Regions from separate parts of the Burkholderia plantarii genome, predicted to be linked through region 3. Evidence: predicted binding sites of a transcription regulator. Region 3 holds the regulator's gene; each other region holds the start of a gene.
What was found. The regulator HrcA, encoded in region 3, represses chaperone genes, less so after heat shock. The targets are predictions, from matches to a motif close to TTAGCACTCNNNNNNNNNGAGTGCTAA.
Positions count from the first base shown of each region.

Region 1: a site for HrcA is predicted at 1,861-1,887, ahead of bpln_RS03580 (co-chaperone GroES). Genes of this name have one in related genera too.
Region 2: a site for HrcA is predicted at 2,009-2,035, ahead of bpln_RS25850 (co-chaperone GroES). Genes of this name have one in related genera too.

Region 1 is NZ_CP007212.1:820,007-824,177, reverse strand. Features, by position in the region: gene groL (chaperonin GroEL) at 1-1,450, opposite strand, end outside; gene bpln_RS03580 (co-chaperone GroES) at 1,496-1,789, opposite strand; gene gad (glutamate decarboxylase) at 2,474-3,817, shown strand; gene bpln_RS03570 (aspartate:alanine exchanger family transporter) at 3,952-4,171, shown strand, end outside.
Region 2 is NZ_CP007213.1:2,051,659-2,055,829, forward strand. Features, by position in the region: gene groL (chaperonin GroEL) at 30-1,664, opposite strand; gene bpln_RS25850 (co-chaperone GroES) at 1,684-1,974, opposite strand; gene bpln_RS25855 (ABC transporter ATP-binding protein) at 2,201-2,941, opposite strand; gene bpln_RS25860 (ABC transporter ATP-binding protein) at 2,994-3,842, opposite strand; gene bpln_RS25865 (ABC transporter permease) at 3,850-4,171, opposite strand, start outside.
Region 3 is NZ_CP007212.1:699,878-704,048, reverse strand. Features, by position in the region: gene hemH (ferrochelatase) at 1-821, opposite strand, end outside; gene hrcA (heat-inducible transcriptional repressor HrcA) at 953-1,975, opposite strand; gene bpln_RS03090 (NAD kinase) at 2,098-3,000, shown strand; gene recN (DNA repair protein RecN) at 3,020-4,171, shown strand, end outside.

The sequences.
Region 1 (4,171 bases), 120 kb from region 3:
CGCCCGTCGCTGCGTTGTAGCCGTAGTTGCCTTGGCCGGCGGCAACTGCCGCGACCACGACGCTCGCCTCTTCGCCACCGTTCGTGACGATCTGGCGCAGCGGCTCTTCCATCGCGCGCAGCACGATCTTGATGCCGGCGTTCTGGTCGGCGTTGACGCCGGTCAGGCCCGCGATCGCGGTGCGTGCGCGGATCAGCGCGACGCCGCCGCCGGCCACGATGCCTTCTTCCACAGCTGCGCGCGTGGCGTGCAGTGCGTCTTCGACACGTGCCTTCTTTTCCTTCATTTCGACTTCGGTCGCGGCGCCAACCTTGATCACCGCCACGCCGCCCGCCAGCTTGGCAACGCGCTCTTGCAGCTTCTCACGGTCGTAGTCCGAGGTCGCTTCCTCGATCTGCGCACGCACTTGCTTGACGCGCGCTTCGATGTTCACGGCTTCGCCAGCGCCGTCGATGATCGTCGTGTTTTCCTTGCCCACTTCGATGCGCTTGGCCTGGCCGAGTTCGGCCAGCGTTGCCTTCTCGAGCGTGAGGCCGGTTTCTTCCGCCACCACTTGACCGCCGGTCAGGATCGCGATGTCTTCCAGCATGGCCTTGCGACGGTCGCCGAAGCCCGGTGCCTTGACGGCGACGGTCTTCAGGATGCCGCGGATGTTGTTCACCACCAGCGTCGCGAGCGCTTCGCCTTCGACGTCTTCGGCGATGATCAGCAGCGGACGGCCGGCCTTCGCGACTTGCTCCAGCACCGGCAGCAGGTCACGGATGTTCGACACCTTCTTGTCGTGCAGCAGCACGAACGGGTTGTCGAGGACGGCGACTTGCTTGTCCGGGTTGTTGATGAAGTACGGCGACAGGTAGCCGCGGTCGAACTGCATGCCTTCGACGACGTCGAGTTCGTCGGCCAGCGACTTGCCGTCTTCGACGGTGATCACGCCTTCCTTGCCGACCTTGTCCATCGCTTCGGCGATGCGGTCACCGATCGACGAATCGCTGTTCGCCGAAATCGAGCCGACCTGGGCGATTTCCTTGTTCGTCGTGCAGGGCTTGCTGATCTTCTTCAGCTCTTCCACTGCCGCGGCGACGGCCTTGTCGATGCCGCGCTTCAGGTCCATCGGGTTCATGCCCGATGCAACGTACTTCATGCCTTCGCGGACGATCGATTGCGCGAGGACGGTTGCCGTCGTCGTGCCGTCGCCTGCGTTGTCGCTGGTCTTGGAAGCGACTTCCTTGACCATTTGCGCGCCCATGTTCTGGAGCTTGTCCTTCAGCTCGATTTCCTTGGCGACCGACACGCCGTCCTTGGTGACCGTCGGGCCGCCGAACGAACGCTCGAGCACCACGTTGCGGCCCTTCGGACCCAGCGTGACCTTCACTGCGTTGGCGAGAATGTTCACGCCTTCAACCATCTTGGAACGGGCGGAATCGCCGAACACGACGTCTTTAGCTGCCATCTTCTAACTCCTTGAATTCTTGGGAATGGATACCGGCGGGAACGCTTAGTTCGCGTTGACCACGGCCATGATGTCTTCTTCGCGCATCACGAGCAGTTCCTGGCCGTCGACCTTGACGGATTGGCCAGCGTACTTGCCGAACAGGACACGGTCGCCAACCTTGACGTCGAGCGCAATCGGAGCGCCCTTGTCGTCACGCTTGCCCGGGCCGATCGCCAGCACTTCGCCTTGATCCGGCTTTTCCGCTGCCGCTTCGGGGATCACGATGCCCGAGGCCGTCTTGGTTTCCTGATCCAGGCGCTTGACGATCACGCGATCGTGCAAAGGACGAAGGTTCATTTTCACTCCTCTCTTGAATGAGACTGAAGAACACTAAGGGATGCCGCCTGGCGATCGCCGGCGGCGAATTGTTAGCACTCTCGTGCAGCGAGTGCTAATTATATGGACGCGGTTTGACAAATTCAAGGACGAGCCAGCACGGTTTTTTCGCGTGCCCCGCCCGCCCCCCGCCGCAGGCCCCCGACGGCCGGAACGCGGCTGCCCGTCAGGGTTTACCTGCCCCCTGCCGGCCCGGAAGCGTGCCGGCTGGCCCGGGAGCGCCGTTCGAGTCGCCCGGGGCGTGACAAGTTCCATCGCCGGCCCGGCAAGCCGGCGGCCCGGTTTCCCGCGCGCCGGCTTCGCTTTCGCCGCGCCGTGCCGGCCCTCCCATGCCCTCGCCACCTGCGCCACCGCGCCGCCTGTCCGGCCGCACCGCTCCGACATTTTCCAAACCGCTGCCCGCCTCGATCGGTCCCTTTTTCGATTGAGCTGCGTCAAGGGCCGCACGGGGATGGCCAATTCCAGGGATATCCATTCCGGTTTCAGCCATTTCGTCTGCGGAAAAAATCATCCAATGACGATTCCGGATCGGCAATTCCCGATCACGAACGCGAATCACGAGCGTTTGCCGGCTCCACGCGGTCGAGGATGCCGATTCACCGTCGCCCGGACGACACCCGCATCGCACCTTCAAAGGACCCCGATATGAAAATCGAATTACCCGAGCGAGAGATCAATGGCGAACTAGGCGGCATTTATTCGGCGCACGTGTCGCAGCATCCGCTGCCGACGCTTCGGATTCCTGACACTTCGACGGCCCCGGCGGTGGCCTACAACCTGATCCACGACGAGTTGCTGCTCGACGGCAACTCGCAACAGAACCTGGCGACGTTCTGCACCACCTGGGTCGAGCCGGAAGTGCAGCAGTTGATGACCGATGCCATCGACAAGAACATGATCGACAAGGACGAGTATCCGCAAACGGCCGAGATCGAGAACCGCTGCGTCACGATGATCGCCGACCTGTGGCACGCGCCCGATCCGCTCGGCACGATCGGCTGCTCCACCACCGGCTCGAGCGAAGCCTGCATGCTGGGCGGCCTCGCGCTGAAATGGAAATGGAAACAGCGCCGCGAGGCGGCCGGGCTTTCGACGGCCAGGCCCAATTTCGTGTGCGGCCCGGTGCAGATCTGCTGGAAGAAGTTCGCGCGCTACTTCGACGTCGAGATCCGCGAGGCGCCACTGCACGGCGACGGCCTCGGCATCACGCCGGCCGACCTGCGCGAGCTGTGCGACGAGAACACCATCGGCGTGGTCGCGACGCTCGGCGTTACCTTCACCGGCATCTACGAGCCGGTCGCGGCGCTCGCCGCCGAGCTCGACGCGATGCAGCGCGAACTCGGGCTCGACATCCCGATCCACGTCGACGCGGCCAGCGGCGGCTTCGTCGCCCCGTTCATCCAGCCCGACCTCGAATGGGACTTCTCGATCGAGCGCGTCAAGTCGATCAACGCGTCCGGGCACAAGTACGGCCTGGCGCCGCTCGGGGTGGGCTGGGCCGTCTGGCGCTCGAAGCAGGAACTGCCGGAAGACCTGATCTTCTACGTCGATTACCTCGGCGGCAACATGGCGACCTTCGCGCTGAACTTCAGCCGTCCGGGCGGCGAAATCATCGCGCAGTACTACAACTTCCTGCGGCTCGGCCGGGAAGGCTACACGGGCATCCAGCAGGCCTGCAGCGACACGGCCCAGTGGCTGGCCGCCGAAGTGGCCAGGCTCGGACCGCTCGAACTCGTCTACGACGGCCGCGGCGGCCTGCCGGCCGTCTGCTATCGCCTGAAGGACGGCATCGACCATCGCTTCACGCTCTACGACCTCTCCGACCGCATGCGCATGCGCGGCTGGCAGATCGCCTCCTATCCGCTGCCGGCCAACCGCCAGGACGTGATCGTGCAACGCGTCCTGATACGCCACGGCATCAGCCGCGACCTGATCAAGATCCTGCTCGATGACCTGCATAAAGCCATTGAATATCTTCAAGGCAACTGAAACGACGTCATCGCGTTGACGTGATATCGCATTGCGACGCCCGTGATTGCGCGCCGATCGGCGCATTCCCTTTTGCAGGTCAATCCCGCCGTCAACCGGGCGTCGCGCTATCCGGATCGCAGTGGAGAGCGAAAATGGTTCACTTCTTTACCTTCCTGAACGGCAATCCTTATATTTTGCTGTTCTTCGTGGTCGCCATCGCGGTATGGGTCGGGCACTGGTCGATCAAAGGCTATGCGCTCGGCGCCGTGGCGGCCTCGATCATCGTCGGCTGCGGCGTCGCCACCCTGGCCTCGCATTACGGCGTGATGCTGCATCTCGACGATTTCACCAAGAGCCTGTTCTATTACCTGT
Region 2 (4,171 bases), on a different replicon from region 3:
CAGCGTCGGACGGGTGGCGCGCCGTCCTGTCAGAAGCCGAGATCCGGACCGCCCGGCGCACCGCCCGGCGCCGCCGGCGCGGCCGGCTTCGGCGCCTCGTGGACGGTGGCGTCGGTGGTCAGCAGCAGGCCCGCGACCGAGGCCGCGTTCTGCAGCGCCGTGCGCGTGACCTTGGTCGGATCGAGCACGCCCGATTCCACCAGGTCACCGTACTCGCCGGTGGCCGCGTTGTAGCCGAAGTTGCCGCTGCCCTCGGCCACCTTCGCCACCACCACGCTGGCTTCCTCGCCGGCGTTGGTCACGATCTGGCGTAGCGGTTCCTCCAGCGCGCGCAGCACGATCTTCACGCCGGCGTTCTGGTCCGCGTTGATTCCCTGCACGTCGCGGATCGCCTGCTTGACGCGGATCAGCGCCACGCCGCCGCCCGGCACGATGCCTTCCTCGACGGCCGCGCGCGTGGCGTGCAGCGCGTCGTCCACGCGGTCCTTCTTCTCCTTGACCTCGATCTCGGTGGCGCCGCCCACCTTGATCACGGCCACGCCGCCCGCCAGCTTCGCCACGCGCTCCTGCAGCTTCTCGCGGTCGTAGTCGGAGGTGGCATCCTCGATCTGCACGCGGATCTGCTTGACGCGCGCCTCGATGCTGGCCTTGTCGCCGGCGCCGTCGATCACCGTGGTGTTCTCCTTGCCCACCTCGATGCGCTTGGCCTGGCCCAGCTCGGCGAGCGTCGCCTTCTCGAGCGTGAGGCCGGTTTCCTCGGCGATCACCTGGCCGCCGGTGAGGATCGCGATGTCCTCCAGCAGCGCCTTGCGGCGGTCGCCGAAGCCGGGCGCCTTGACGGCCACCGTCTTCAGGATGCCGCGGATGTTGTTGACCACCAGCGTGGCGAGCGCCTCGCCTTCCACGTCCTCGGCGATGATCAGGAGCGGCCGGCCCGCCTTCGCGACCTGTTCGAGCACCGGCAGCAGGTCGCGGATGTTCGACACCTTCTTGTCGTGCAGCAGGATGTACGGGCTGTCGAGCACCGCGATCTGGCGGTCGGGGTTGTTGACGAAGTACGGCGAGAGATAGCCGCGGTCGAACTGCAGGCCCTCCACCACGTCGAGTTCGTCGGCGAGCGACTTGCCGTCCTCCACCGTGATCACGCCTTCCTTGCCGACCCGATCGATCGCCTCGGCGATGCGCTGGCCGATCGATTCCTCGCCGTTCGCCGAGATCGTCGCGACCTGGGCGATCTCCTTGCTGGTGGTGGTCGGCTTGCTGATCTTCTTCAGCGCCTCGACGGCGGCGATCACGGCGCGGTCGATGCCGCGCTTCAGGTCGAGCGGGTTGAGCCCGGCCGCGACGTACTTCTGTCCTTCGCGGACGATCGCCTGCGCGAGCACGGTGGCGGTGGTGGTGCCGTCGCCGGCGCTGTCGCTGGTCTTCGACGCCACTTCCTTGACGAGTTGCGCGCCGATGTTCTGCAGCTTGTCGGCCAGCTCGATCTCCTTGGCGACCGATACGCCGTCCTTGGTGACGACCGGCGCGCCGAAGCTGCGCTCGAGCACCACGTTGCGGCCCTTCGGCCCGAGCGTGACCTTGACGGCGTCGGCCAGCACGTTCACGCCCTCGATCAGTTTGGCGCGGTTCACGTCGCCGAATACGATGTCCTTGGCTGCCATGTTGGTTGCTCCTTCGAAATCAGACGTTGACCACCGCGAAGATGTCTTCCTCGCGCAGTACCAGCAGTTCGTTGTTGTCGACCTTCACGGTCTGGCCGGCGTACTTGCCGAACAGCACGCGGTCGCCCACCTTCAGGTCGGGCTCGATGCGCTTGCCGTCGTTGTCGCGGCGGCCCGGGCCGACCGCGAGCACCTCGCCCTGGTCCGGCTTCTCGGCGGCGCTGTCGGGCAGCACGATGCCCGAAGCCGTCTTGGTTTCCTGATCGAGTCGTTTCACGATCACGCGATCGTGCAGCGGACGAAGGCTCATCTCGGCATTCCTCTCTGGAAAATTTGCTGTGGGATTGGCACTCGTGTGGTTCGAGTGCCAAGCGGAATCCAGTATAAGAAGCGGGCGCGCGCCGATCCAATAACGGATCGGCAGAAGGTTATGAACGGGCGTGAAGAAGGCATATCGGGGCGGCCCGGTTGCCCGCGCCCGCCGCCAGGCGAGAGGCCGGACGCGACGCGGCGGGAGGCGACGCTCCGCGAGCCGCTCAGGCGCCGGTCGTGTCGCCCGCGGCCGTGCCCAGGTAAGCGCTGCGTATCCGCGCGTCGTCGAGCAGCATGCGGCCCTGCCCTTCCAGCACGACGCGGCCGGTCTGGAGCACGTAGCCGTAATGCGCGATCTGCAGCGCGAGGCTCGCGTTCTGCTCGACCATGAACACCGTCACGCCCTGCCCGTTGATCTGCCCGATCAGGTCGAGCACCTTGTCGACGTAGAGCGGCGAGAGCCCCATGGTCGGCTCGTCCATGCAGATGAGCCGCGGACGCGCCATCATCGCCCGCGCCATCGCGAGCATCTGCTGTTCGCCGCCCGAGAGCGTGCCGGCGCGCTGCGCGAGCCGCTCGCGCACGCGCGGGAACAACTCGAGCACGCGCTCCAGGTCCTCGGCGATGCCGGCGCGGTCGCGTCGCGTGTAGGCGCCGATCAGCAGATTCTCGCGCACGCTCATCTCGCCGAACAGCCGCCGCGCCTCGGGCACCGCGGCGATGCCGCGCCGCACGCGCTGCGGCGTCGGCAGCGTCGTCACGTCTTCGCCGTCGAAGCGCACGGTGCCCGTGCGCGGGCGAGTCAGCCCGAGGATCAGCTTCATCGAGGTGGATTTGCCGCTCGCGTTGCCGCCGAGCAGGCTGACGATCTGTCCACGCCCGACCGTCAGGTTGACGTCGAAGTGGACCTGAACCGGCCCGTAGAAGGTATCGATGTGGTCGAGTTGCAGCAGCGGGTCGGTCATGGTCGCTCGGTGGGCGTCGGTGTCGGATGGAAGCGGCGCGCGGCGGCCCGGCTCACGCGGCGGCACGCGCCCGGGCAGTCTGGCGATGGCCGAGGTAGGCCTCGATCACGTCGGGATGGTCGCGCACCTCGGCCGGCGCGCCGTCGGCGATCTTGCGGCCGTTGTCGAGCACGATCACGCGGTCGGACACGCGCATCACCAGGTCGAGCTTGTGCTCGATCAGCAGGATCGTCAGGCCGTCGGCCTTGAGCCGCAGGATCAGCTCGAGCATCTCGGCGGTCTCGGTCTCGTTCATGCCGGCCGTGGGTTCGTCGAGCAGCAACAGGCGCGGCCTCAGCATCAGCGCGCGACCGATCTCCACGCGCCGCCGGTTCGCATACGAGAGGCTGTGGGCGGGCTCGTCGATGCGCGGCAGCAGCCGCTCGCCGAAGCCGGCGATGAGCGCGCGCGCCTCGGCGCGCAGCGCCGCTTCCTCGGCCCGGGTGCGCCGGCCCGGCAGCAGCGCGCGCAGCGTCTCGGCGAGCGCGCCCAGCACCGGCCAGCCGCGCCGCGCGACGCGCAGCCGGGCATGGGCGCCCACCAGCACGTTGTCGAGCACGCTCAGGTTGCCGAACACGCGGCCGTGCTGGAACGTGCGCGCGAGCCCCAGCGCGGCGAGCCGCTCGGGCGGCAGGCGGGTCACGTCGAGGCCGTCGAGCCGGATCCGGCCCGCGTCGGGCCGATCGACGCCGGCAATCAGGTTGAACAGCGTCGATTTGCCGGCGCCGTTCGGGCCGATCACGCTGAGCAGTTCGCCGCGCGCGAGCGCGAGGTCGACGCCGTCGAGCGCGGTCACGCCGTCGAAGCGGCGCACGAGGCCGGCGACGTCCAGCAGGGGGACGGGATTCGCGATGTCGTTCATGGCCGCCTCACACCGTGCCGAGCACGCCCTGCGGCCGGAACCGCACGAGCAGCAGCAGCACCAGCCCGTAGATCAGCATCCGGTAGTCGGCCGCCCAGCGGAACAGCTCGGGCAGGCCGATCAGCGCGAGGGCGCCGAGCATGCTGCCCGGCACGTTGCCGAGGCCGCCGAGAATCACCATCGTCAGCGCGAGGATCGACACCTGGGAATCGAAGGTCTGGTAGTTCACGTAGCTGTACAGATGCGCGGCCACGCCGCCGCCGACGCCGGCCGCGAGGCCGCCGAACGCGAACGCCAGCGCCTTGTAGCGATTCGGCGAGATGCCGTGG
Region 3 (4,171 bases):
AGCTCGCGCAGCGTCGGCGCCGTGTAGGGCTGCAGCCACTCGGCCTTGCCGAAGCGCGACTGGAACGTGACGCGGCATTCGAGCGTGGTCAGTTCGAGCGCCGCCATCAACAGCGCGGCCGTCTGCTGGCACTGGTCATGGTAGGGATCGCCGAGATCGAGCGTGCGCTTGGGCACGCCGTGGAAACTCAGCACCAGCTTGTCGCCGGCCGCGAAATCGGGGCGCCCGTGCTCGGCCCAGTAATGGCGGACCTGCTCGGCGAGCGCGTGGATATAGGCGGGATGGTCGGCGTAGTGACGCAGCGTGCGGACCTCGAGCTGGTTGCGCATGCGGCCGAGCGCGGCGAACGCCGCGTCGAACGCGGTGGCCGTGGTCGACGACGAATACTGCGGATACATCGGCACCAGCAGCACGCGCTCGGTGCCGGCACGCTTGAGCTGGCCGAGCACCGTGCCGATGTCGGGCGTGCCGTAGCGCATCGCGTAATCGATCAGCACCTGATAGCCGTTGGCGGCGAACAGCGGGCGCAGGCCCTCGACCTGCCGCTCGGTGAACACGCGCAGCGGCGAGCCTTCCGGCATCCAGACCGAGCGGTATTTCTTCGCCGAGGCGCGCGAGCGGAACGGCAGGATCAGCCCGCGCAGGATCGGCTGCCAGGCGATGGCCGGGATTTCGACGACACGGGGATCGGACAGGAACTGCGCGAGGTAGCGCCGCACCGCGCCCGGCGTGGGTTCGTCGGGCGTGCCGAGATTGACGAGCAGGACGGCGACGCGATGTGCCGCGGCGTGTTGCGACGGCGGTTCGAGATCAAAACGCATGAAGGGGGTGGGCCTGAGCCCCGGATCGAACGATCCTCATTATAGCGACGGCGCCACGGCGCGACCGGTGCCGCCCCAATGACCCCGACGCGCGCATAGGCAAGGCCGGGCGGCCCGTGCCGCGGGCAGCGTCACTGCTGGCTCAGCGTCAGCGACAGCAGGCGCGCGGTAATGTCGACGATCGGAATCACGCGGTTGTAGGCCATCCGGGTCGGCCCGATCACGCCGAGCGTGCCGACGATCTTGCCGTTGACCTCGTAGGGCGCCGTCACGACGCTCATTTCGTCGATCGGCACCAGCGTCGATTCCCCGCCGATGAAGATCTGCACGCCCTGCGCGTGGCTCGACACGTCGAGCAGCTGCAGCAGGCTCGTCTTCTGGTCGAACACGTCGAACAGCTTGCGCAGCCGCGCCATGTCCGACGACAGGTCGGCCACCTCGAGCAGGTTGCGCTCGCCCGAGATCAGCAGCGTGTCCTCGTCGTCGGAGGCCTCGGTGCTGGCGGTGACGGCCGCGTGCATCAGCGCCGTCATGTCGCCGCGCAGCGCGTCGATTTCCTCGCGCAGGCGCCGCCGCACCTCGTCGAACGACAGCCCGGCGAAATTGGCGTTGATGTAGTTCGAGGCCTCGGTCAGCTGCGACGACGAGTAATCGCGCTGGGTGGCCATCATGCGGTTCTGCACGTCGCCCTCGGGCGTCACGATGATCAGCAGGATGCGCTTGTCCGACAGCCGCATGAACTCGATCTGCTTGAACACGTGGCTGCGGCGCGGCGTCAGCACCACGCCGGCGAACTGCGAGAGGTTCGACAGCACGCTGGCCGCGGCCGCCACCACCTTCTGCTGCGGCTCGCCCGCCTGCAGCGTGGTCTGCACGAGCCGCGTCACGGCCGCATCGTCGATCGGCGACTCCACGCTCAGCAGCGTGTCGACGAACATCCGGTAGCCGCGCGGCGTCGGCACGCGGCCGGCCGAGGTATGCGGGCTCGACACGAGGCCGAGTTCCTCCAGGTCGGACATCACGTTGCGGATCGTGGCCGGGCTCAGTTCGAGACCGGAATACCGGGACAACGTGCGCGAGCCGACCGGCTGACCGTCGGCGATATACCGTTCGATCAGGGTCTTGAGGAGGGTTCGGGCGCGGGGATCTAACATGAAGGAAAATTCTAGCGCAACCGGGCGGCGCCCGCGAGATTTCCGGCGCCCGCCCCGCCCGCCCTGCTCCCCGGCCGCTCGGCCGGTTCCTTTTCGTCATCCAGCTATGGTGTAATGCCGGCATGAAAACCGGTAACCTGTTCCAGACCGTCGCGCTCGTCGGGCGCAGCAACACGCCCGGCATCGCCGAACCGCTCGCCGCGCTCGCCGCCGCCATCACGCAGCGCGGGCTCGAGGTCGTGTTCGAAGCCGAAACGGCGCGCGAGTACGGCATCGACGGCCACCCGGCGCTTACGCCGAGCGAGATCGGCGCGCGCGCCGACCTCGCGATCGTGCTCGGCGGCGACGGCACGATGCTCGGCATCGGCCGCCAGCTCGCGCCCTACCGGACGCCGTTGATCGGCATCAACCACGGCCGGCTCGGCTTCATCACCGACATTTCCGCCTCGGAGATGCTCGAACTCGTGCCGCAGATGCTGTCGGGCAGCTTCGAGCGCGAGGAGCGCACGCTGCTCGAGGCGCGCATCGTGCGCGACGGCGAACCGATCTATCACGCACTCGCGTTCAACGACGTGGTGGTGAACCGCAGCGGCTTCTCCGGCATGGCCGAGCTGCGCGTGTCGGTGGACGGCCGCTTCATGTACAACCAGCGCTCGGACGGCCTGATCGTCGCCACCCCGACCGGCTCGACGGCCTACGCGCTGTCCTCGGCCGGGCCGATCCTGCACCCGCAGCTGCAGGGCATCGTGCTGGTGCCGATCGCGCCGCACGCGCTGTCGAACCGCCCGATCGTGCTGCCCGACGACGTCAAGGTCGGCATCCAGATCATCGGCGGGCGCGACGTCAACGTGAACTTCGACATGCAGTCGTTCACCGCGCTGCAACTGAACGACACGATCGAGGTGCGGCGCTCGCGACACACCGTGCCGTTCCTGCACCCGGTCGGCTACAGCTATTACACGACGCTGCGCAAGAAGCTGCACTGGAACGAACATCCGTCGCACGACGACGATCCGGAATCCTGACGCGGCCGCGCCCGACATCATGCTTCGTCATCTCTCGATCCGCGACTTCGTCATCGTCGCCCGGCTCGACCTCGAATTCGATGCCGGCTTCACCGTGTTCTCCGGCGAGACCGGCGCCGGCAAGTCGATCCTGATCGACGCGCTGGCGCTCGCGCTCGGCGAGCGCGCCGACGCCAGCGTGGTGCGCGCCGGCTGCCAGCGCGCCGACATCACCGCCGAATTCACGCCGCACGACCGCGTCGCGCAATGGCTCGACGTCCATGCGTTCGACGCCGACGACAGCGTGATGCTGCGCCGCGTCATCGACGCGAACGGCCGCTCGCGCGCGTTCATCAACGGCACCAGCGCGACGCTGTCGCAGTTGCGCGAACTGGGCGAGATGCTGGTGGACGTCCACGGCCAGCACGCGCACCAGTTGCTGATGCGGCCCGACGCGCAGCGCGAGCTGTTCGACACGCACGCCGGGCTCGCCGCCGAGGCGGCGGTGGTGGCGCGCGGCTGGCGCGCGTGGCGCGACGCGCTGCAGAAGATCGAGGCCGCGCAGGTCCACGAACGCGAGTTGCAGCTCGAGCGCGAGAAGCTCGCCTGGCAGCTCGCCGAACTCGACAAGCTCGCGCCGCAGCCCGGCGAATGGGACGAAGTGAACGCCGAGCACGGCCGGCTCACGCATTCGGCGAGCCTGATCCGCGGCGTGCAGGGCGCGCTGCTCGCGATCTCCGAATCCGACGACGCGCTGCTGCGGCAGCTCGGCGGCGTGATCTCGAAGGTGCGCCAGCTGGCCTCGATCGATCCGACGCTCAACGACGTGCTGGCCGCGCTCGATCCGGCCGAGATCCAGCTGCGCGAGGCCGGCTATTCGCTGTCGCACTACGCGCAACGGCTCGAACTCGATCCGGAGCGGCTCGCGCAGGTGGAGGCGCGGCTCGACGCGCTGCACACGGCCGCGCGCAAGTTCCGGCTGCCGCCCGACACGCTGCACGACGAACACATGGCGCGCCGCGAGCAGCTCGCCGCGCTCGACGCGGCGGCCGATCTGAGCGCGCTCGAGGACGCGGCCGCGCGCGCGAAGCAGACCTACCTGGCCGACGCGCGCGCGCTGTCCGAGGCACGCGCGCAGGCCGCCGGCGCGCTCGGCGCGGCGGTTACGGCCGCGATGCAGGAACTGTCGATG